DNA from 2 places in the Actinomadura decatromicini genome. Region 1 is predicted to be linked to the other one. Evidence: riboswitches for the same ligand, from Rfam matches in the RefSeq annotation. Region 1 holds a riboswitch; the other holds the start of a gene.
What was found. A riboswitch is a leader RNA that binds a small molecule or an ion and turns the genes downstream of it on or off. The one in region 1 is predicted to bind cyclic di-AMP.
Positions count from the first base shown of each region.

Region 2: another riboswitch for cyclic di-AMP. It lies ahead of FXF68_RS05545 (glycoside hydrolase family 25 protein); the one in region 1 lies ahead of FXF68_RS20105 (CHAP domain-containing protein).

Region 1 covers NZ_VSRQ01000004.1:346,419-356,114, forward strand. Annotated here, with positions in the region: gene FXF68_RS20075 (cache domain-containing protein) at 1-506, shown strand, start outside; gene FXF68_RS20080 (Lrp/AsnC family transcriptional regulator) at 508-795, opposite strand; gene FXF68_RS20085 (rhomboid family intramembrane serine protease) at 835-1,584, opposite strand; gene FXF68_RS20090 (DEDD exonuclease domain-containing protein) at 1,723-3,516, opposite strand; gene FXF68_RS20095 (NYN domain-containing protein) at 3,764-5,152, shown strand; gene FXF68_RS20100 (C40 family peptidase) at 5,476-6,414, shown strand; cyclic di-AMP (ydaO/yuaA leader) riboswitch at 6,891-7,088, shown strand; gene FXF68_RS20105 (CHAP domain-containing protein) at 7,302-8,144, shown strand; gene FXF68_RS20110 (hypothetical protein) at 8,184-9,455, shown strand; gene FXF68_RS20115 (M48 family metallopeptidase) at 9,452-9,696, shown strand, end outside.
Region 2 covers NZ_VSRQ01000001.1:1,353,620-1,363,315, forward strand. Annotated here, with positions in the region: gene FXF68_RS05515 (sensor histidine kinase) at 1-1,378, opposite strand, end outside; gene FXF68_RS05520 (response regulator transcription factor) at 1,375-2,115, opposite strand; gene FXF68_RS05525 (DoxX family membrane protein) at 2,575-3,096, shown strand; gene FXF68_RS05535 (S1 family peptidase) at 3,421-4,476, opposite strand; gene FXF68_RS05540 (aminoglycoside phosphotransferase family protein) at 4,907-5,791, shown strand; gene FXF68_RS05545 (glycoside hydrolase family 25 protein) at 5,800-6,549, opposite strand; cyclic di-AMP (ydaO/yuaA leader) riboswitch at 6,603-6,742, opposite strand; gene FXF68_RS05550 (response regulator) at 7,063-7,698, opposite strand; gene FXF68_RS05555 (sensor histidine kinase) at 7,695-8,855, opposite strand; gene FXF68_RS05560 (flavodoxin family protein) at 8,866-9,471, opposite strand; gene FXF68_RS05565 (glycosyltransferase family 2 protein) at 9,551-9,696, opposite strand, start outside.

The DNA of each region.
Region 1 (9,696 bases):
GCCCGCTGATCTGCGGCCTCGGCTTCATCGCCGCGCCCGAGCTGCTCGCCGACGCCGCCTGGTACCTGGAGTGGTGGCAGACGGGGCCCGCCGGGCGGCCGTCCCAGCTCCTGCGCGACCTCGACCCGGAGAGCAGCGTCCTCGCCGACTACACGCGCTGGGAGTGGTTCACCGGCCCGGCGGACGGCGCCGAGCGGACCGTCTGCGGCCCCTACGTCGACTACCTGTGCAGCGACGAGTACGTCCTCACGCTGTCGGCGCCGGTCCTCGTCGGCGGGACGTTCGCCGGCGTCGCCGCCGCCGACGTGTACGCGCGGACGTTCGAGCACGAGATCGTCCCTGCGCTGCGCGAGATCCCCGCGCCCGCCTTCGTCGTGAACGCGCCCGGCCGGGTGATGGCGTCCAACACGGCCACCTGGCCGCCCGGCGCCGTCTATCGCGGCGCCCCCGGCTTCGCGTCCCGCCCCTGCGGCGACCTCTCCCTGTCCGTGGTGACCGCGAGCTAGGTCAGTCGGCGTCCGGCAGGCCGAGCGCGAACGCCTGCTCCAGGTCGTGTTGGGAGTAGGTGCGGAAAGCTATGTGCGTCTCCGTCCCGACGATGCCGGGGATCTTGTTGATACGGCCCGGGATGATGTCGTTCAGGTCCTCGTTGCGGCGCACCCGGACCATCGCCATGAGGTCGTGGTCGCCGGTGATGGAGTAGACCTCGCTGACGCCGTCCAGGGCGGCTATCGTCTCGGCCACCTCGTGGATGCGCGCGACGTCGGCCTTCACGAACACGATCGCAGTGACCACTGCACCCCTCCCCTGAAGCTCCGGACGTCCCGACCCTATCTAGCCGCGGCTCAGCGCGGCGACGCGGCGGGCGGGTCCCGCGCGGCGCGCGAGCAGCGCGAACGCCACGCCCGCGAGGAAGCCGTAGATGTGCGCCGTGTAGGCCACGTTGCTCTTGTCGTCGCCGAGCGACAGCCACTGCAGGACGAACCAGTACCCGAGCACCACCCACACCGGCAGCCGCACCACGATGACCGGCGGCACCCAGCTCACGATCCGCCCGCGCGGGTTGAGGATGACGTAGGCGCCCATCACCCCCGCGATCGCGCCGGACGCGCCGATCAGCGGGACGCCGGAGTCCGGCGACGTCCAGGCGAACCCGTAGACGGCGACGAGCCCGAAGAACAGGTAGCCGAGCAGGTAGCGCAGGCGCCCGAGCCGGTCCTCGACGCCCATCCCGACGACGAACAGCGCGACCAGGTTGCCGAGCAGGTGCAGCGCGCCGGAGTGCAGGAACATCGAGGTGAACGCGGACGTCCAGGGCGCCTTGTGGAAGCCCGCGGGCCCGCACTGGCGGACGATGTCGGCGGGCAGCGCCTGCTGGTCGCCGGTCGTCAGCTCCTTCGGGACGGCGCCGTACTCGTAGGTGAAGTGCGCCGCCTTGCACTCGCGGACGTGGTCGCGCCCGTACCAGGCGGCGAAGTTCGACATCGGGGTGAGCAGGAACACCACCACGTTGGCCGCCACCAGCAGGTACGTGACCCACGGGACGCGCCGGGCCGGCTGGCTGTCGTAGAGAGGCAGGGCCATGCGGGGTCGTCGTCCTCTCCGAGCGCCGGGATTCCATGGTCACCCTAGCGGCGCGAGCCACGGCCCCGTGGCTCCTCCCATCTGGGGGACGCCGCCCAGACCCCCGCGGGAGGCGTCATGGTCCTCGCTTCGCTCCGGTCATGACGTCCCCTGAGGCTCATATCCCCGGTCGTAGGCGCGGTCGATCCATTCGCGGAGGCCCTCGGCGCCGTGCGCGGGGCACGTCCAGGCGCCGTCGACCTCGACGAGCCGGACGCCGGGCAGGTCGAGCCAGCGCAGCACGCACTCCATCTCCTCGGCGGTGGCCCCGGCGGACGGCGGCGCGCCGAGCGCGACCCCGCCGGGGGCCTCGCCGGACGGCGGGAACACCGTCTCGGCGGTGGCGATGAGCGCGTCGACGTAGGGCCTGGGCTGGGCGTTGGGCGGAACGGTCCCGGCGGCGGCGAGCCGCCCGTAGCGGACCACCGACAGCTCCCAGCCGCCGTCGAACGCGGGCCGCGCCGCGACCAGCTCGGGCAGCCGGGCCAGCGCGGCGAGCCGCTGCCCGCGCGCGGCGGCGCGGACGAACGCGGCCAGCCGGTCGCGCTGCGCGGCGGCCTCCTCGTAGCGCTGCTCGGCCGCCAGCCGGTCGATGCGCACCCGCGCGGCGGCGACGACGGGGCGGACGTCGCCCGCCATGACGGCGCGGGCCGTCCCGACGTGGACGGCGTAGGCGTCGGCGGACTCGCGCCCGTCGCAGGGCGCGCCGCACCGGCCGAGGTCGGCGAGGGCGCACGCCCGCCCCTTGCCGCTCTCGATCACCCGCAGCGTCAGCCGCTGGGTGCACTGCCGCAGCGGGACGGCCTCGTGCAGCGCCGCCCGCGCCTCCTCGGCCTGCCGCCGCGACGAGATCGGCCCGAGGTAGCGCGCCCCGTCGGCGCGGCACTCCCGGACGATCGACAGCCGCGGGAACGGCTCGACGGTGAGCTTCAGCCAGATCGCCCGCTCGGGGAACTTGGACCGGCGGTTGTAGCGCGGCTTGTGCGCGGCGATCAGCCGCAGCTCGCGGACCTCGGCCTCCAGGCCGGTGGCGCACACGATCGTCCGGACGTTCTCGGCGATGCCGACCATCTCCCGGACGCGCCAGCGCGTCTCGGACCCGGTGAAGTAGCTGCGCACCCGCGACCGCAGGTCGCCGCTCTTGCCGACGTAGAGGGCCTCGCCGGAGGCGTCCTCGAACAGGTACACGCCGGGCGCGCTCGGGACGTCGTCGGCGAGGTGCCGCTTGCGGCGCTGCTCGGGCGTCGGCGCCTTGGCGAAGCCGCGCATCTCCTCCAGCGAGGTGACGCCGAACGAGCCGATCCGCTCGATCAGCCCGTGCAGGACGTCGACGGTGGCGCGGGCGTCGGCGAGCGCGCGGTGCGTCGGCTCGTTCGGCGTGCGGAAGAACCGGGCGAGCGTGCCGAGCTTGCAGTTGGGGACCTCGTCCTTGGACAGGACGCGGCGCGCGAGGTCGACCGTGTCGACGACGGGGAACGCGGGCCAGGCGTACCCGTGCTCGGCGCACGCGGCCTTGAGGAAGCCGATGTCGAACGGAGCGTTGTGCGCGACGAGCACGCAGCCCCGCGCGAACTCGAGGAACGCGGGCAGCACCGCCTCGATCCGCGGCGCGGCCGTCACCATCGCGGTGGTGATGCCGGTCAGCGCGGTGATGAACGGCGGGACGGGCCCGCCCGGGTCGACCAGGGTGCCGAGCTCGCCGAGCTCCTCGCCCGCGCGCACCTTCACCGCGCCGATCTCGGTGATGGCCGAGTCGGCGACCGACCCGCCGGTGGTCTCCAGGTCGACCACCACGAAGGTGACGCCGGAAAGGGGGGTGCCGAGGTCGTCCAGCGTTCCCTGGACGCCGCCCGCGGGGACTCCGGCGCCCTGGACACCGTGCGCAGCCGTCATGTGCGCGACCGTAGAGGACCCCACCGACAGAAGCCGCGACCGCTAGGGTTGTGGGGCGCCGGAGGGTCCCGCCGGGCCGGGGGGTCGCGGGACCGGCACGGGGGGCCGCGCGCGCTCGTCCGTTGACGCGTCCGCCCTGGTTAGTGCGCGGACGGCACGGGAAGACACAGCCCACCGGCGGCGAAAGCCCGGAAGGAGCGGGATCATCGACAGCGGCCCCGAAGCGACCCCCGGCGGCGAGGCCCCCGTGCGGCGCGCCGAGCACGAGCGAGCCCCGGCGGAGGCGCGGCCGACCGGACGGGCGGACGATTCGCGCGCCCCGGGCGGCGAACGCCTCGGCGGGCCGCTGCCCGAGGCCGTCCGGCAGTCGGTGGTGGAGGTCGCCGCCGACGTGATCGGCGGGCTCCCGGCCGACGACGTCCCCGCGCCGCTGCGCCCGTTCGCGCGGTTCGAGCGGCGCAAGCGCGCGAAGCTCGCGGGCCAGCACATCGCGGCGGCCCTGGAGAAGGACGCGGCGTTCCGCGGCCGCGTCGCCGAGCCGCTGCGCCGGTCGCAGGCCGCGCTGGTGGAGGCCGTCGAGGGCGGGGACGTGCCGCCCGCCGCCGACCCGGTCCGGGTCGCCGCGCTCGCCTACCTGCTGCGCCCCAGCGGCTGGACGGGGCTCGTCGAATCCGCGCGGGCCGAGCTGGAACGCTCCGCCTCGGCCTCCGAGGAGGAGGCCGCCGAGCGCCGCGTCGCCGCGCTGAAGGAGGAGCTCGCCGCCGCCCGCGCGGGCCGCTCCGCCGACGCCGACCGGCTGCGCGCCGAGCTGCGCGACGCGAAGGCCGAGGTGGCCGAGCTGCGCCGCAAGCTGCACGACGCGCGCACCCGGTTCCGGGCGGCCGAGGAGCGCGCGGCCGCGGTCGCCGCGGAGGCCGAGCGCAAGCTCGCCGAGGCGCGCGAGTCGACCGCGGCGGCCGAGAAGGAGCTGCGCAAGCTGCGCGCCCGCGCCGCGCAGGCCGAGGCCGCCGCCGAGGCGGCGAAGCGGGCGGCGCGGGAGGGCCGCAACGTCGACGACGTCCGGCTGAGGATGCTACTCGACACGCTGGTGGACGCGGCCCAGGGCGTCCGGCGGGAGCTGGCGCTGCCGTCCACGATCGACCGTCCGGCCGACGTGGTCGGCGGCCTCGAACCGGACCGGCAGGCCCACCGCGCGCTGCCGGGCCGCGCGCTGTCCGACGGCGACCCCCAGTTGCTCGACCGCCTGCTGACCCTCCCCCGGGTGCACCTCGTCGTGGACGGCTACAACGTCACCAAGACCGGGTACGGGGAGCTGCCGCTGGCCGACCAGCGGTCCCGGCTGCTGTCCGGGCTCGGCGGCCTCGCCGCGCAGACCCGCGCCGAGGTGACGTGCGTGTTCGACGGCGCCGAGCTGGACGCGCCGGTCGCGATCGCGGCGCCGCGCGGCGTCCGGGTGCTGTTCAGCCGCCCGGGCCAGACCGCGGACGAGCTGATCGGCGACCTCGTGCGGGCGGAGCCGCCGGGACGGGCCGTGGTGGTGGTGTCGTCCGACCGGGAGGTCGCGGACGCCGCCCGCCGGGCCGGGGCGCGGCCGTGCCCGTCCACGTTGCTGCTGCGCCGCCTCGGCCGCTCCTAGGGCCGCCGCGCCGCGACACGGGACGAGCCGCACCGGACCGTCCATAAGGTGCCCATAAGGCTGTGATAAGGGATGCTTCGCCCTTCGTGATCATGAGGTCACAAATAGTGGACGATCTGCGCAAATGTCAATTGAACTGCGACGAATCGGTTGTGACGGTTGTTGCCCCTCGCTAATGTCGTCCGCTGACGTCGTGGACGAGAGGGGCGAAACCGATCGTGGCCAATGAACTCATCGGGGCACCGGCGCACCGGCGTGACCGGAGCGGGGGCACGGCGAGCAGGAGCACATCCCGCCGCTTGGCGGCGGTGGTCTGCCTGACCGTGACCGCCTCCCTGGCCTACCCCCCGGTGCTGGCGCACGCCGAGCCCAAGCCGACCAGGGCGCAGGTGCAGAAGAAGCTCGACCGGCTCAACGAGCAGATGGACCACAAGGTCGAGCAGTACAACCAGCTCAACGAGAAGCTGAAGATCGCCAAGAAGAAGTACGACGGCGCGAGGAAGTCGAGCGCGCAGGAGCAGGCGGCGTTCGAGGAGCAGCGCTCCAAGATCGCCCAGATGGCGGCCACCGCCTACAAGAACGGCGACTCGGCCGACGTGACCGGCTTCGTCGGGAGCAAGGACCCGCAGGCCATCCTCGACCAGGCGGCCGTCTTCTCGCACCTGTCGCACGAGCGCAACTCGCAGCTCACCCAGTTCCTCGCCACCGCGCAGCGGCTCCGCCGCGAGGAGGCGCAGGCCAAGACCGCGTACGACGACGTGAAGGCCAAGAACAAGGAGCTGCAGGACCAGAAGCGCAAGCTCCAGCTCGAGGTCGACAAGCAGAAGAAGCTGCTGGCGAAGCTCGGCGGCGGGTCGTCGTCCGGCGGAGGCGGCGGCGTCGGCGGCACCTACACCGGCCCGGCCAGCGGCCCGGCGCGGCTGGCGCTCCAGTTCGCCTACGCGCAGCAGCGCAAGCCGTACGCCTGGGGCGCGACGGGGCCGAACTCCTACGACTGCTCCGGCCTCACCATGAAGGCGTGGGCGGCGGCGGGCGTCAACATCACCCGCACCACCAACTCCCAGTGGGCCGCCACGAAGCGGGTCGCGAAGTCCGACCTCCAGCCGGGCGACCTCGTGTTCTTCAGCGGGCTCAGCCACGTCGGCATGTACGTCGGCAACGGCCAGATGATCCACGCCCCGAGCACCGGCAAGGTCGTGACGGTCGTGAGCATCAACTCCAGCTACTACGCGAGCAACTACTACGGCGCCGGGCGCCCCTGACGCGCGCGCGACGCCCTTCGCAGGGCGACTTCCACAACGGACCAGGTCTGACCTGGTCCGTTGTTGATTTTGTGGGGGTTTGCCTTCTCTTGGGGCTTTGGTACCTTGTACCCCATTCACGGCGCCCGCCAGGCGCCATGGACCCGCGACGCCCACCAGGCGCCGCGGCCGCACGCGGCGCTTCCGGCCGCGTGCCGGCGGTGCGAGCCACGCGCCGCCTCCCCCCGGCGGCGCGCTCCACGCGCCGTCCGCGCGGCGCCCGCACGGCGCCGCACCGGTCTGCACAGACCGCGCCCCCCACCCGCCGCACGCGCGCCTCACGCGAGCATGGCGCTGAGCGCGCCGCCCGCGGCGGACCCGAGGGGTCGGGCGAGGACGGTCCCCGGCGACGGGCCGCCGTCCGCCCACCATCAGGCGCCGCTCGTTCGCACGCGGGAGACAGGTCCCGCGCCGGGCCCCATCTCGCCCCCAGGATCGCAGCGGCAGCGCCGAGTCCGCCCAGCGCGGAACCGGGGACCCACGTCCGCCGGAGTCCGGGACACCCTCCCGGACGGGCATTCCGGCACCGGGGTGAATCGGCGGCCCTCTCCCGCACGTCGGTGAGAGTCCGCCGTAGGGCCACTTCCACGCCCGAACCCGTCAGCTAACCCGGTAGGCGTCTTGGAAGAAGAGGAGTGAGACCCGCAGCGTCACCTGGGGCGTGGCCGCCTCCGCGCGGCCGCGCCCTCCCTTTCCCCTGCCCTCCTTTTTTTCTGCCCTCTCGCTGTGACCATCCCCGTGCTCCGCGCTGGCGCCCCCGCTCGCCCGGAGTCCCCCGTCCGCGCCCGCGCGCCGCCGATCCGGGCGGCCGACCAGGCGGACGGACCGGAAGCCGAGGAGATCCCCCCGTGCCAGGCGCGCACCGCAAGAAGACCTCCGGACGGCACCGCAAGCCGTCCCCCCTCTCCCTGACCTGGCGGACGACCGGCGGCGTGATCGCCGGCGCCGCCGTGCTCGGCGCCGCCGCGGCGACCGCGCAGGCGTCCGTCCTGACGTCCGGCGACGCGGCCCCGGCGAGCGCCACCGCCGCCGCCGTGAGCGGCCGGAAGGACGTGCGGACGGCGTCGTCCGAGACGTCCCGGCCGTCGTCCAGGGCCACCAAGAAGGAACGTTCCAAGACGCAGCCCGAAGCGTCGTCGAGCAACCGTCCGCGGCTGGACGAGCCGGAGCCGCAGGCATCCGAGAAGACGCCGGAGCCGGAGCGGCCGACGGCGGCCGAGGCCATCGCGCTCGCCCGCTCGCAGGTCGGCGTCGCCGAGGACGCGGGCGGCGAGACCAAGTTCCAGAAGTGGTACATGGGCACGTCCCGCGCGCAGGAGACGCTCGCCCGCGACGGCGGCTCCCTCGACGGCTACGGCGACGCGAACTGGTGCGACATGTTCATCTCCTGGGTCGGCGAGCGGCTCGGCTTCACCGCCGGGATGGGCAGCGACGCCTGGACCGTCGCCCACGCCCGCTGGTTCCAGCAGAACGGCCGGTGGGGCACCACGCCCCGGCCGGGCGCGATCGTCTTCTACGCCTGGAGCGGCGGCAAGGACAGCTCCGACATCCGGCACGTCGGCATGGTGATCAAGAAGGTGGACGACACCACGATCGAGGCCGTCGAGGGGAACACCGGCAACGCCGTCCGGGTGAAGACGCGCTCGGCCGACGACATCGTCGGCTACGGATACCCCGACTACCGGTCATGACCGCGCCCTCCCGGCCCGCCGCTGCATAGGATCTCGCGCATGGAGGACGGACCCGGCCCCGGCGGCGGCCCCGTGCCGCGCCGCCGGGCGCTCGCGCTGGGCGCGGGCGGGGCCGCCGCGCTGCTCGCGGGCGGCGGGGGCGTGCTCGGCTTCCGCTCCGGCCGGCACGCGGCGCCGCGCGCCCACGCCGACGGCGCGGCCCGCTCGTTCGCCCCGGCCGACGCGGCGGCCGTCCTCGCGGGCCGCGCCGCCGCCGTGCGGAGCGGCGACCGGACGGCCTTCATGGCGACGGTCGCGTCCGCGCCCGCCGCGTTCCAGGACGTCCAGTCCCGCATGTACGGCAACCTGCGCAAGCTCCCCCTGGACGGCTGGCGCGAGCGCGTCGCCGGCGTCGAGGCGGTGGACGACGCGGCGGGCGTCGCGGTCGTCCGCGTCGAGGTCCGGTACCGGCTGCGCGGCTTCGACCGCGGCGACGTCGCCCGCACCCGCCACCTGTCGCTCGCCCCGCGCCCCGGCGGCTGGACGGTCGTCGGCGACGGCTCGTCCCGCGGGTTCCGCGACGACGCCGAGATCTGGGACGGCGGCCCCCTCACGGTCGTCAGGGGCCGCGCGTCGCTCGTGGTGGGCGACGCGACCGGGCTCGCCGACATCGCCCGCCGCCTCGACGCCGCCGTCCCGGTGGTGAGCGACGTCGTCGGCAAGGACTGGGCGCAGCGGGTCGTCGCGCTGGCCCCGGCGGACGCGGCGCTCGCGTCCGCGCTGGCCGGGCCCGGGCAGAGCCTCGGCCAGATCGCGGCGCTCGCGACGGCCGCGCCGTCCCCGGACGGCGGGCGCGGCGAGGACCGGGTCGTCATCTCCCCCGGCACGTTCGCCCGCCTCAACAAGCTCGGCCGCGGCGTCGTGCTCACCCACGAGCTGACCCACGTCGCCACCGGCGGCGCCAGCGACCGCACGACCCCGCTGTGGCTGATCGAGGGCTTCGCCGACTACGTCGGCTACCGGGACGCGAAGATCGGCGTCCGCGCGGCGGCGGGCGAGCTGCGCCGCGACGTCGCCGCCGGGCGCGTCCCGGCGGCGCTGCCCGCCGCCGCCGCGTTCGCCGGGGGCTCCGCGCGCCTCTCCCAGGCGTACCAGGAGTCCTGGCTCGCCTGCCGGATGATCGCGGACCGGTACGGTGAGGGCACGCTCGCACAGCTCTACCGGACGGCCGGGCGCGTCCCGGAGGCGACCGCGCTGCGCGACGTGCTGGGCCTCGACCGGGCCCGGTTCACCGCCCTGTGGCGCGACTATCTGAAGAGGGAGCTCACATGAGCGAGGAGGTGGACGAGGGGCGGGCCGTCGCCGCCGACCCGGACCGCTCCGGCGGCACGCGGACCCCCCGGCTCGCCGCCGCGATCGCCGCGGCCGTGCTGTTCGCCGCGCTCGCGACCGTCCTCGCGCTGACCACGCCGTGGCACCCGCTGCCGGGCGGTGTCCCCGGCGGGCATGCGCGGCCGGACCCGGCGCTCGACTTCTCCCCCGCCGAGATCGCCCGCTCCAGGTCGTTCGACTC
Region 2 (9,696 bases), on a different contig from region 1:
CGGTTATGAGTTCGGCGTGGCCGTGGTGGGCGGTGGCGACCGCTTGGACGATGGCCAGGCCGAGGCCGGTGCTGCCTGAGGTGCGTGAGCGGCCTTGGTCGGCGCGGACGAAGCGGTGGAAGATCTCTTCGCGCAGTTGTTCGGGGACGCCGGGGCCGTCGTCCTCCACGTCGAGGACGACGGTGTCGCCGGTGGTGGTGAGTTTGACGGTGACGTGGGTGCCCGGGGGTGTGTGGGTGCGGGCGTTGGCCAGGAGGTTGGCGATGAGTTGGTGGAGACTGCGGGCGTCGCCGGTGACGATCACCGGTCGTTCGGGCAGGACCAGTTCCCAGCGGTGTCGGGGGCCGGCGGCGCGGGCGTCGGCGGTGGCGTCCAGGACGATGCGGGTCAGGTCGACCGGGCGGGTGTCCAGCGGGCGGCCGGCGTCCAGGCGGGCCAGCAGCAGCAGGTCGTCGACGAGGTCGGCCATCCGGACCGATTCGGCCTCGATGCGCCCGAGCGCCCGCGTCACCTCGGGCGGGACGGGTTCGGCGGTGCGCAGGGCCAGTTCGGCGTGCCCGCGGATCGCGGCGACCGGGGTGCGCAGTTCGTGGCTGGCGTCGGCGGCGAAGCGCCGCAGCCGCTCCTCGCTGGCCTGCCGCCGGGCCAGGGCGTTCTCCACGTGCCCGAGCATCCGGTTCAGGGCGGCGCCGACCCGTCCGACCTCGGTACGCGGATCGGTGTCGGGGACCCGCTCGGGCATCGCCACCTGCCCGCTGGCCAGGGGCCGCTCGGTGATCCGCGACGCGGTCGCCGCGACCCGCCGCAACGGACGCAACGTCAACCTCACCATGACCGCCGCCGCGATCCCGGCCGCGGCCAGCACGGCCGCGAACACCACGACCTCCACTAACACGACCTGGTGCAGCGTGTCCTCGGCGGGGCGCAGCGGCAGGCCGGTGACCAGGACGTCGCCGTCGGCGCCCGGCACGGCCACCACCCGGTACTCGCACAGGGCCGACAGGGAGAGGGAGCGTCCCCGGCCGTCGGCGGGCAGGTCGGCGAGGGCGCGGCGGTCGGCGGGGGTGAGCGGCACCGGCTCGTCGGAGTCGCCGCGGACGACCGCCGCCTGCGTCACCGCCCGCCCGTACAGGCGCGCGCCGAACGTCCCCGTCGCCTGGCCACGGGTGTCGGGACCGTTGCCCGCGCCCCTCGGCCAGTGGTGCTCCAGGCTCGCCGGGAACCGGCCGCCGGACGCGGTGAGCTGATCGTCCAGCCGTCCGACCAGGAACCGGGCGAGCGCGGTCGTGGTCGCGAGCCCGACCGCGAGGCAGCTCAGCGCCAGCAGGAGGACGAGCCCGGCGGTGAGCCGCGCCCACAGCGTGCGCGGACCCTTCACCGACCGTCCGCCTTCAGGATGTAGCCGATGCCGCGGACGGTGTGGATCATCGGCGGGCGGCCCGCGTCGATCTTCTTGCGCAGGTAGCTGATGTACAGCTCCACGACGTGCGCCTGGCCGCCGAAGTCGTAGTTCCAGACCCGATCCAGAATCTGCGCCTTGCTCAGCACCCGGCGCGGATTGCGCATCAGGAACCGCAGCAGTTCGAACTCGGTCGGGGTGAGTTCGACGGGACGGCCGTCGCGGGTCACCTCCCGCGCGTCCTCGTCCATCGTGAGCGGGCCCACCGCGATCAGGCGAGCGGCGTCGGCGCGGCGGGTCATGCCCGCCCGGCGCAGCAGCCCGCGCAGCCTGGCCAGCACCTCCTCCAGACTGAACGGCTTGGTGACGTAGTCATCGCCGCCCGCCGTCAGCCCGGCCACACGGTCCTCGACGGCGTCGCGGGCGGTGAGGAACAACACGCACACCTCAGGCGCGTCCGCTCTCAGACGATGCAGGACGCCCAAACCGTCGATGTCGGGGAGCATCACGTCCAGCACGACGGCGTCCGGACGAAAGTCGGCGGCGACCGCCAGCGCCTCGGCACCACCCCCGGCGGTACGGACCGTCCACCCCTCCAGCACCAGCGCGCGGGACAACACCTCCGCCAGGTCAGGCTCATCGTCCACGACGAGCACCCGGACGGACGTGCCGTCGGTTCTTCGGAGGCCCGTGGCTTCGGGTTCAAGATTGGTCATGGTGCCGCCAGCATTCACCGTTCATCTCCGTGTTTTCTCAGAAAAGGCGCTGGGGGTCCACCGACCGGGCGGTCTGGCGCCGCGCGGCGATCGGGGCCACCGCCGTTCAGGCCGGGCGGGCCTGGTCCGTGGCCGAGATTCAGAGAGTTCTCATAGGAACCGTCCCTTGTGGGTCGGGAGAACTCGAAATACCGGTTCGGCGGGACGGCCTTTTCGCAGGTGAGCTGCCGTAGTGGGCGGGTGTTCGCCTTGTGCGGCTCGGGCGATGCGGTGTCCGGCGCTGGACGGGCGGTCGGCGCCGACTTCGTCCAAAACCACCGGCCAGCTCACTCGACATGAGCGAACGACCATTTACTCCAGTACACCAGACGGAAGGCGTACGACGCTTGCCAGGAAAGGGAACAGATAGGAAACTTCCCAGTCGAATGGCTCGTCAGCTCCCCGCCCCAAGGAACTCCCATGTCCCTCGAAACCCCCCTGCGCCCTTCGTCGTCCCTGGAATCACAGCATCCCGCCCGGTATGCGCTCGCCGCCGGACGGATCTTCCTCGGCTGGACATTCCTCTGGGCCTTCGTCGACAAGCTCTTCGGCTTCGGCAAGCCGACCGAGAAAGGCTGGCTCTCCGGCGTCTCACCGTCCAAGGGCTTTCTGAGCCACACCGAAGGCCCGTTCAAAGACATCTTCCACGCGATGGCCGGAAAGGTCTGGGTCGACGCCCTGTTCATGTTCGGGCTCGGCGGGCTCGGCATAGCGCTGCTCCTCGGCATCTGCCTGCGCATCGCCGCGGCCGGTGGAACGCTCCTGCTCCTCATGCTCGCGGCCGCGTCACTCTGGCCGGAGACCAATCCCTTCATGGACATGCACTGGATCTATGCCGCGCTTCTGGTCGCCGTCGCGCTCGCCGACAACGGGACCACCCTCGGCCTCGGACGGGCCTGGGCACGGCTGCCCATCGTCCGCGACTACCCCGTCCTTCGCTGACCGGCTCACCCGGGCCGCGGCGGGCGAGCACGCCGCCCGCCGCGGCCTTCCCGTCTCTATGGCGGGCCGATTCCGTCACGGGACGTGCGCACGAACCTTGCCCCGCATTCACGAACCTTTACTGCCCCGCATTGACGAGGGCGCCCAGCGAACCGCCATTCAGCGGGGCGGCGAAGAAGTGCCGCCGGTGAGAGCACGATCGCGCTTCCGTCGCGCACATGACGCAGCGCCCGCCTAGCCAAAGCAACCTGCCCCAGCAACGACGACCACCTTCATGCTCGCAAGGATGCCATTGGCATCGGAGCGAGCCGTGGAGGAAAGGTCTCAGTAGATTTCGACGTCGAACGCGGAGAGGACTCCGTCGAGCGGCTGGATGAAGGACGTTCCACCACCCTCGCAGTTTCCGCCGGCGCCGATTCCCAGACCGACCGCGAAGGGGCCGGAGAGGTAGGGCGTTCCCGGAGCGTCGCCGGACTCCGTGCAGATGGTCGTCTTCACCAGGCCGGTGATCGTCCCTCCTCGGAGTCGCACGCTCTGGTTGCGCGCCGTCACGGTGCCGCACTTGATCCCGGTGTCGGGGCTGGTGCGGCAGACGCGGTGGCCGACCTCCAGGGCGCGCGCCGCCAGGACGTCCTGCGAACCCGATGGCGTCCCGACGCTGCCGGGCCTCTCCACGTGGGGGCTGACGTAGCGGACGAGCGCGGTGGAGTTCCTGACCGCGACGACGGTGCCGAGCTCGATGACCAGCGTCGGATCGGCGTACAGCTTCAGGCCCACCTCGGCGCAGCCGCCCGTGGTGAGGAAGTAGTAGCTGCCGGCCTTGCGCACGTTGAAGCCCAGGGTGCAGCGGACGCCGCCGCGCGCGAAGATCGTCTCGCCGCCCTCGGGATCCGGGGTGATGAGCAGGCCGGGATGCGCGGGCGGCTCGGGGTCGGGGTCGTCGCCCTTCGGCGGATCGGGGTCTGGCGGAGTCACGGGATCGTGGCCCGCGGGGGGATCGGGCTTGGTCACGGGCCCCGGCTTGGGCTTGCCGGGGTCGGGTCTGCCCGGCCTGGCCTTCCCGGGCTTGGACGGCGAGCCGGGGGCCGCCACCACGGGAGCCGGAACCGCGGGGTCGGGGGCCGATTCGCGACCGGGCTCGGACGCGGACGACCGGTGGCGGCCGCGGGCCGGGACGCCGGCCTGGGCATCGGCGGCGACGCGGCCGGCCGCGGCCTCGTTCAGCGGGTCGCCGTCCGGGGCGGGCGCGCGCTTGGGCAGCAGGTCGGGGGCGGGAGCGGGGGCGAGGGCGGAGTCGGGGGACTGAGTGATCATGTAGGGAGCGGTGGCGACGAGGACGGCGGTGCCGCCCACGAGCACGATCAGCGGAACGGACCTCACGGGGAGCCTCCTGGGGGTGGCGGGGGTGAGGGGGTCGGCCCAGGATGACGGTTTCCGGAATTGTGCTGAATGAATGACGCCCTTAACAAGGGTTGAAACTGCCAAGATCTTCGCTCGCCGTATATCAGATACCAGCTAGTCGGCATGACATCCGGCCCGCCCGGCCGCACTCCGATGCGAAAATTGTTATCGTCCAATCACTTTTCGTCACCGTCCACACCATTTAAGACCGTTCCATTTTTCGGTGGGCGACGCCCTTCGGCGGCCCGGGAAGACAACGGGCATTTCGGACATGCGTCCGGCCCTCGGCGGCCGCGGCCTCGACCGGAGTCTGGTCGGGTGGTTCGCGCCGGACGCCGTGCCGTTCGCGCTCGCCGGTAGTCGGTTGACGGATTCGGCGTCGCGGCGATCTCCTCGTCGCGTGGCCAAGATGCATGACGATGAGGTGGACATCGATGCGGATCTCGTCGAGCGCCTGATCCGCGGGCAGTTTCCCGAGTGGGCCGATCTCCCCGTGAGAAGGCTGGATTCGGGTGGGACCGTCAATGCGATTTACCGGCTCGGCGGAACGCTGACGGTGAGGCTTCCCCTCACGGCCGGAGGGGTCAAGGCGCTGCGGTGGGAGCGGCGGTGGCTGGACCGGCTCGCGCCCGCGCTGCCCGTCGCGATCCCCTCCCTGGTCGCGGAGGGACGGCCCGCCGGCGGGTATCCGTTCGCCTGGTCGGTCCACCGGTGGATCCCCGGGGAGACCCCGGTCGAGGGCCGTCTCACCGAGGCCGAACCGCTGGCGCGCGACCTGGCGGCGTTCGTCACGGCGCTGCGGCGGGTCGGCGCCGCCGGCGCGCCGACCGCCCATCGCGGCGGCCCGCTGGCGGACCTCGACGCCGCCACGCGCGACGCGATCGAGGACCTGCGCCGCACCGACGAGCCCTTCGACGCCGACGCCGCCCTCGCGACCTGGGAGGCCGCGCTCGCCGCCCCACCGTGGAGCGACGCCCCGCAGTGGGTGCACGCCGACCTCATGCCCAGCAACCTGCTCGTCGCGCGGGGCAGGCTCACGGCCGTCCTGGACTTCTCGACCGGCGGGGTCGGCGACCCCGCCTGCGACCTGATCCCCGCGTGGAACCTGCTCCCCGCCCCGGCGAGGCGGGTCTTCCGCGACGAGGTCGGCCTGGACGACGCCGCCTGGACGCGCGGGCGCGGCCGAGCGCTGTCGATGGCCCTCATCCAGCTCCCCTACTACCGGGCCACCAATCACGTCATCTCGGCCAACGCCCGCCACGTCATCCGCGAGACCTGCGCGGGAATTCCGTAGGACGCCGGTCAGCCGGAACTCCGCGCCGAAGGGTCGTAGCCGAGTTGCCGGAGCCCGTCCGCGGAAAGCCGGGACACGTTGTGGTCGTGGTCGGTGGACGCATACTGATGAATGGCCCACTGCTTCCACGGCGTAGGGGCGGCGACCCGTCCGCGCGCCTTTCCGTAATGCGCGACCCACAGCGGATATAGGCCGAGGCCCTTGCCGTATTCCTTCGCGAACGACCACGAACTGTAGAAGAGCGGCTTGACGCCGGTCTTCTGCTGAACGCGCTCCAGCCAGCGCTTGGCCCAGTCGTTCACTTCGCTCTTGGAGCGGCCGTCCGTGGTCTCCAGGTCGAGGACGAGCAGGTCGCCCGAACGCAGTCCGGCGGACGTCACCGTCTTGAGGTAGTGGTCGGCCTCCCGCACCGGGTCGTTGCCGGGACGGCCGTAATGGTAGGCGCCCCTGACCAGCCCGTTCTCCTGGATCTCCGCCCAGTTGCGGTCGAAGGTCGAGTCCTTGTGCTCGACGCCCTCGGTGGCCTTGACGATGCCGAACGAGAGCTTCTTCTGGCTCCAGTCGAACCCCTTGTCGTGATGCGAGACGTCCACCCCGTAAGGGCGGGACGCCGGGGCCGTCACCTTCTTCTCGGTCCGCGTCATCGGCGCTGCGGCGGCCTCGGCGGGTCGCTCCGCCTCGGGCGCGCTCGCCGTTCCCGCGGTCACGGCCAGCGGGACGGCGACGCCCCCGGCGATCACCAGGACCATCAGCAGCATTCTGCCCCGCCTACGCTTTCCGATCATTTTCCGGATGCCCGTTCGCACTGGCGTCCACCTCTCCTTTTCCGCCTGCCGGGTTAGCTGACGGGTTCGGGCCAGGAGACGGCCCTACCGCTGGCGGCCAGCGGATTCACCCCGGAGGAACCTGGGTCCCCGGCTCCCCTTTCGGGGGATTCGGCGTCCGGCCGGACTTCGACCGGTGCAGCGGAGAATAGGCAGCGGAAAACGGCGACGGCAACTCGGAACGGCAAATAGATTATGCGTGCGGCGCGGCCTGCCCTCCCGAATTCCCCGGCGGGACAAGGGCTTTCGACGGGTCGTTCTCAGGCGGCGGGTCCGGCGAAATCAACCGATCGGTTGACGCGGGCGTCAACCGGACGGCGCGGCACGTCCCGCCGATCGTCCGATGGGAGCCGGACGTCGCGCGGCGACCGTGGAGGAGGAAGCGTGTGAGGAGGAAGAAGGCGCCGTCACGCGTCGCCATCGAGCCCGCGGACCCGCCGGGCCGTCTCAGCCGGGGAGGCGGATGAGGCGCCGCTCGACGGCCGCGGCGACGGCGGCCGTGCGGGTGCCGACGCCGAGCTTGGCGAAGATGTGCACCAGGTGCGTCTTGACGGTGGCCTCGCTGATCAGCAGGCGGCGCGCGATCCGCTGGTTGGACAGGCCCTCGGCCAGCAGTTCGAGGATCTCGATCTCCCGTGGGCTGAGCGCGGGCGCGGGTTCGCGCAGCCGGTCCGCGAGGCGGGTCGCGACCTCCGGCGACAGCGCCGTCTCGCCGCGCGCGGCCGTGCGGATGCCCTGGAACAGCTCGTCCGGCGGGCCCGCCTTGAGCAGGTAGCCCGCCGCGCCGACCGCGATCGCGCGGGAGACGTCGGCGTCGGAGTCGTAGGTGGTGAGGACGAGGACGCGCGGCGGGTCCGGCAGCGCGAGGATCCGCCGGGTCGCCTCGACGCCGTCGATCCCCCCGCCGAGCTGGAGGTCCATCAGGACGACGTCGGTCGGCACGAGCCCCACCCGCCGGACCGCCTCCTCACCGTCCGCCGCCTCCGCGACCACCTCGATGTCCGGCTCTCCGCCGAACAGGGCGCGCAGCCCGGCCCGCACGACGGGGTGGTCGTCCACGATCGTCACCCGGACCACGCTCATCCTCGCTCCTCCGGGCTCGACGGCCGTGCCGCGCGGCGCGGGGCCGTCGCGGCGACGACGGTTCCGGCGCCCGGAGCGCTCTCGACCGCGAGGGCGCCGCCGACTTCGGCCATCCGGTCCCGCATGGCCCGGAGCCCGTATCCGCGTCCGGGGGCGGACGCGACGGCGGCGGGGTCGAAGCCGGAGCCGTCGTCGGCCACGTCCAGGGACACGGCGTCGTCCAGGTAGGTCAGCGTGAGCGTCACCGCCGTCGCGGCGGCGTGCTCGCGCGCGTTGGCGACGGCTCCCTGCGCGACGCGGAGCAGCGCCGCCTGCACCTGGACGTCCACGGGGTACTCGTCCCCCGCCGTCCGGAACCGTACCCGCGGGTCTCCGGCCTCCGCGTCGGCCAGCTCCGCGAGCGCGGCGGGCAGGGACCCGGACGCCAGCGCGGGCGGGGCCAGCGCCCGGACGAAATGGCGCGCCTCGTCGAGGTTCGCGGCGGCGACGTCGGCGGCCCGGCGCAGCTGGCTGCGGGCCGCCTCCGGCGCGGCGTCCCACTGCCGGTCGGCCGCCTGGAGCAGGATCCCGAGGCTGGTGAGGCCCTGCGCGAGCGTGTCGTGGATCTCGCGGGCCAGCCGCTCGCGCTCCGCCAGCACCCCGGCCGCCCGCTGCGTGTCGGCCAGCTCGCCGCGGGTGCGGACCAGGTCGTCGACGAGCCGCTGCAACTCCAGGAGGATCACGGCCGCCATCCCGGCGACCGCGATCGGGGCGAGCACGAGGCTCGGGTCGAACGGGTCGGTCAGGTAGACGGCCGCGAAGATCACCGCGCCGGTGATCACCACGACGGCGGCGACGGCGGCGCGCGGCGACAGCAGCCGCAGCGCGGCGAAGAACAGCGGGACGGCGCACCAGGCGAAGCTCGGCGCGGCGGCGACCAGGGCGAGCCAGCACACGAGCACGGCGGCGAGCCAGCCGAGGCGGCCCCGGCGGCCGAGCGCGTCCCAGCGGACGGCGCCCAGCGCGTAGCCGGCGCCGAGGACCCCGCTCAGCGCGAGCAGCGCGGGCGTCGCACCGTCCAGCCCGTGCCTGACCGCCAGCCGGGACGCCGACGCGGCGAGCAGCAGGAAGAACCCCGCGTGCATCGCCAGCCGGATGCGCCGCTCCGCCCTGGTCACCCGGGCAGGGTCAGGACGGCGGGGCCGGGATCGGGTTCGCGGCGAGCGCCGAGGCGGCGGCGACCAGGTTGGCGGCCATCGCGCGTCCGGTGCTGTGCGACCAGTCGTGGCCCTCCTCGGTCTCCAGGTAGCTCGGGCCCGGTCCGGGGCCGCGGTTCCAGTACGTCCACGCCTGGCCGGGGATCGTGTAGCCGAACTCGTTCAGCGCGCCGCTCAGGTTGTTGATCACGTGGTGGGCGCCGTCCTCGTTGCCGGTGACGATCACGCCCGCGACCCGGTTGAAGGCGACGGGACGGCCGTCGTCGTCGGTCTCCGACAGCATCGCGTCCATCCGCTCGACGACCCGCTGGGCGACCGAGGACGGCTGCCCCGCCCACGTCGGCGTCGCGAGGATCAGGATCTCCGACTCCAGCAGCGACTTGTGGACGGCGGGCCACGGGTCGCCGTCGCCGAGGTCGGTCTCCACGCCGGGCGGGATGTCCAGGTCCACGGCGCGGATGCTCTCCACCTCGACGTCCCTGGCGCGCAGCGCGTCCTCCACCACAGCGGCGAGCGCGTGGGTGTTCGAGGTCTCCGGCGAACGCTTCAGGGTGCAGTTGATGACGACGGCGCGCATCCGCGCCTCCCTCCGGGTCCGGTGCGGGTCTGCTCCCGCGAGGTACCCGGGTCAGCGCGGTGAAACGTCGAGGAAAACGTCAGTAGTCCGGCAGGCGGGCGCGGGCGGCCTCCACGGCGGGCGGGACGGGACGCCGCGCGAGCGCCAGCGCGGGCAGGACGCGGACGGCGGCGGCGAGCCCGGCGCGGCCGTCCCGGCTGCCGAGCGCGGCGGCGGCGGCGCGGG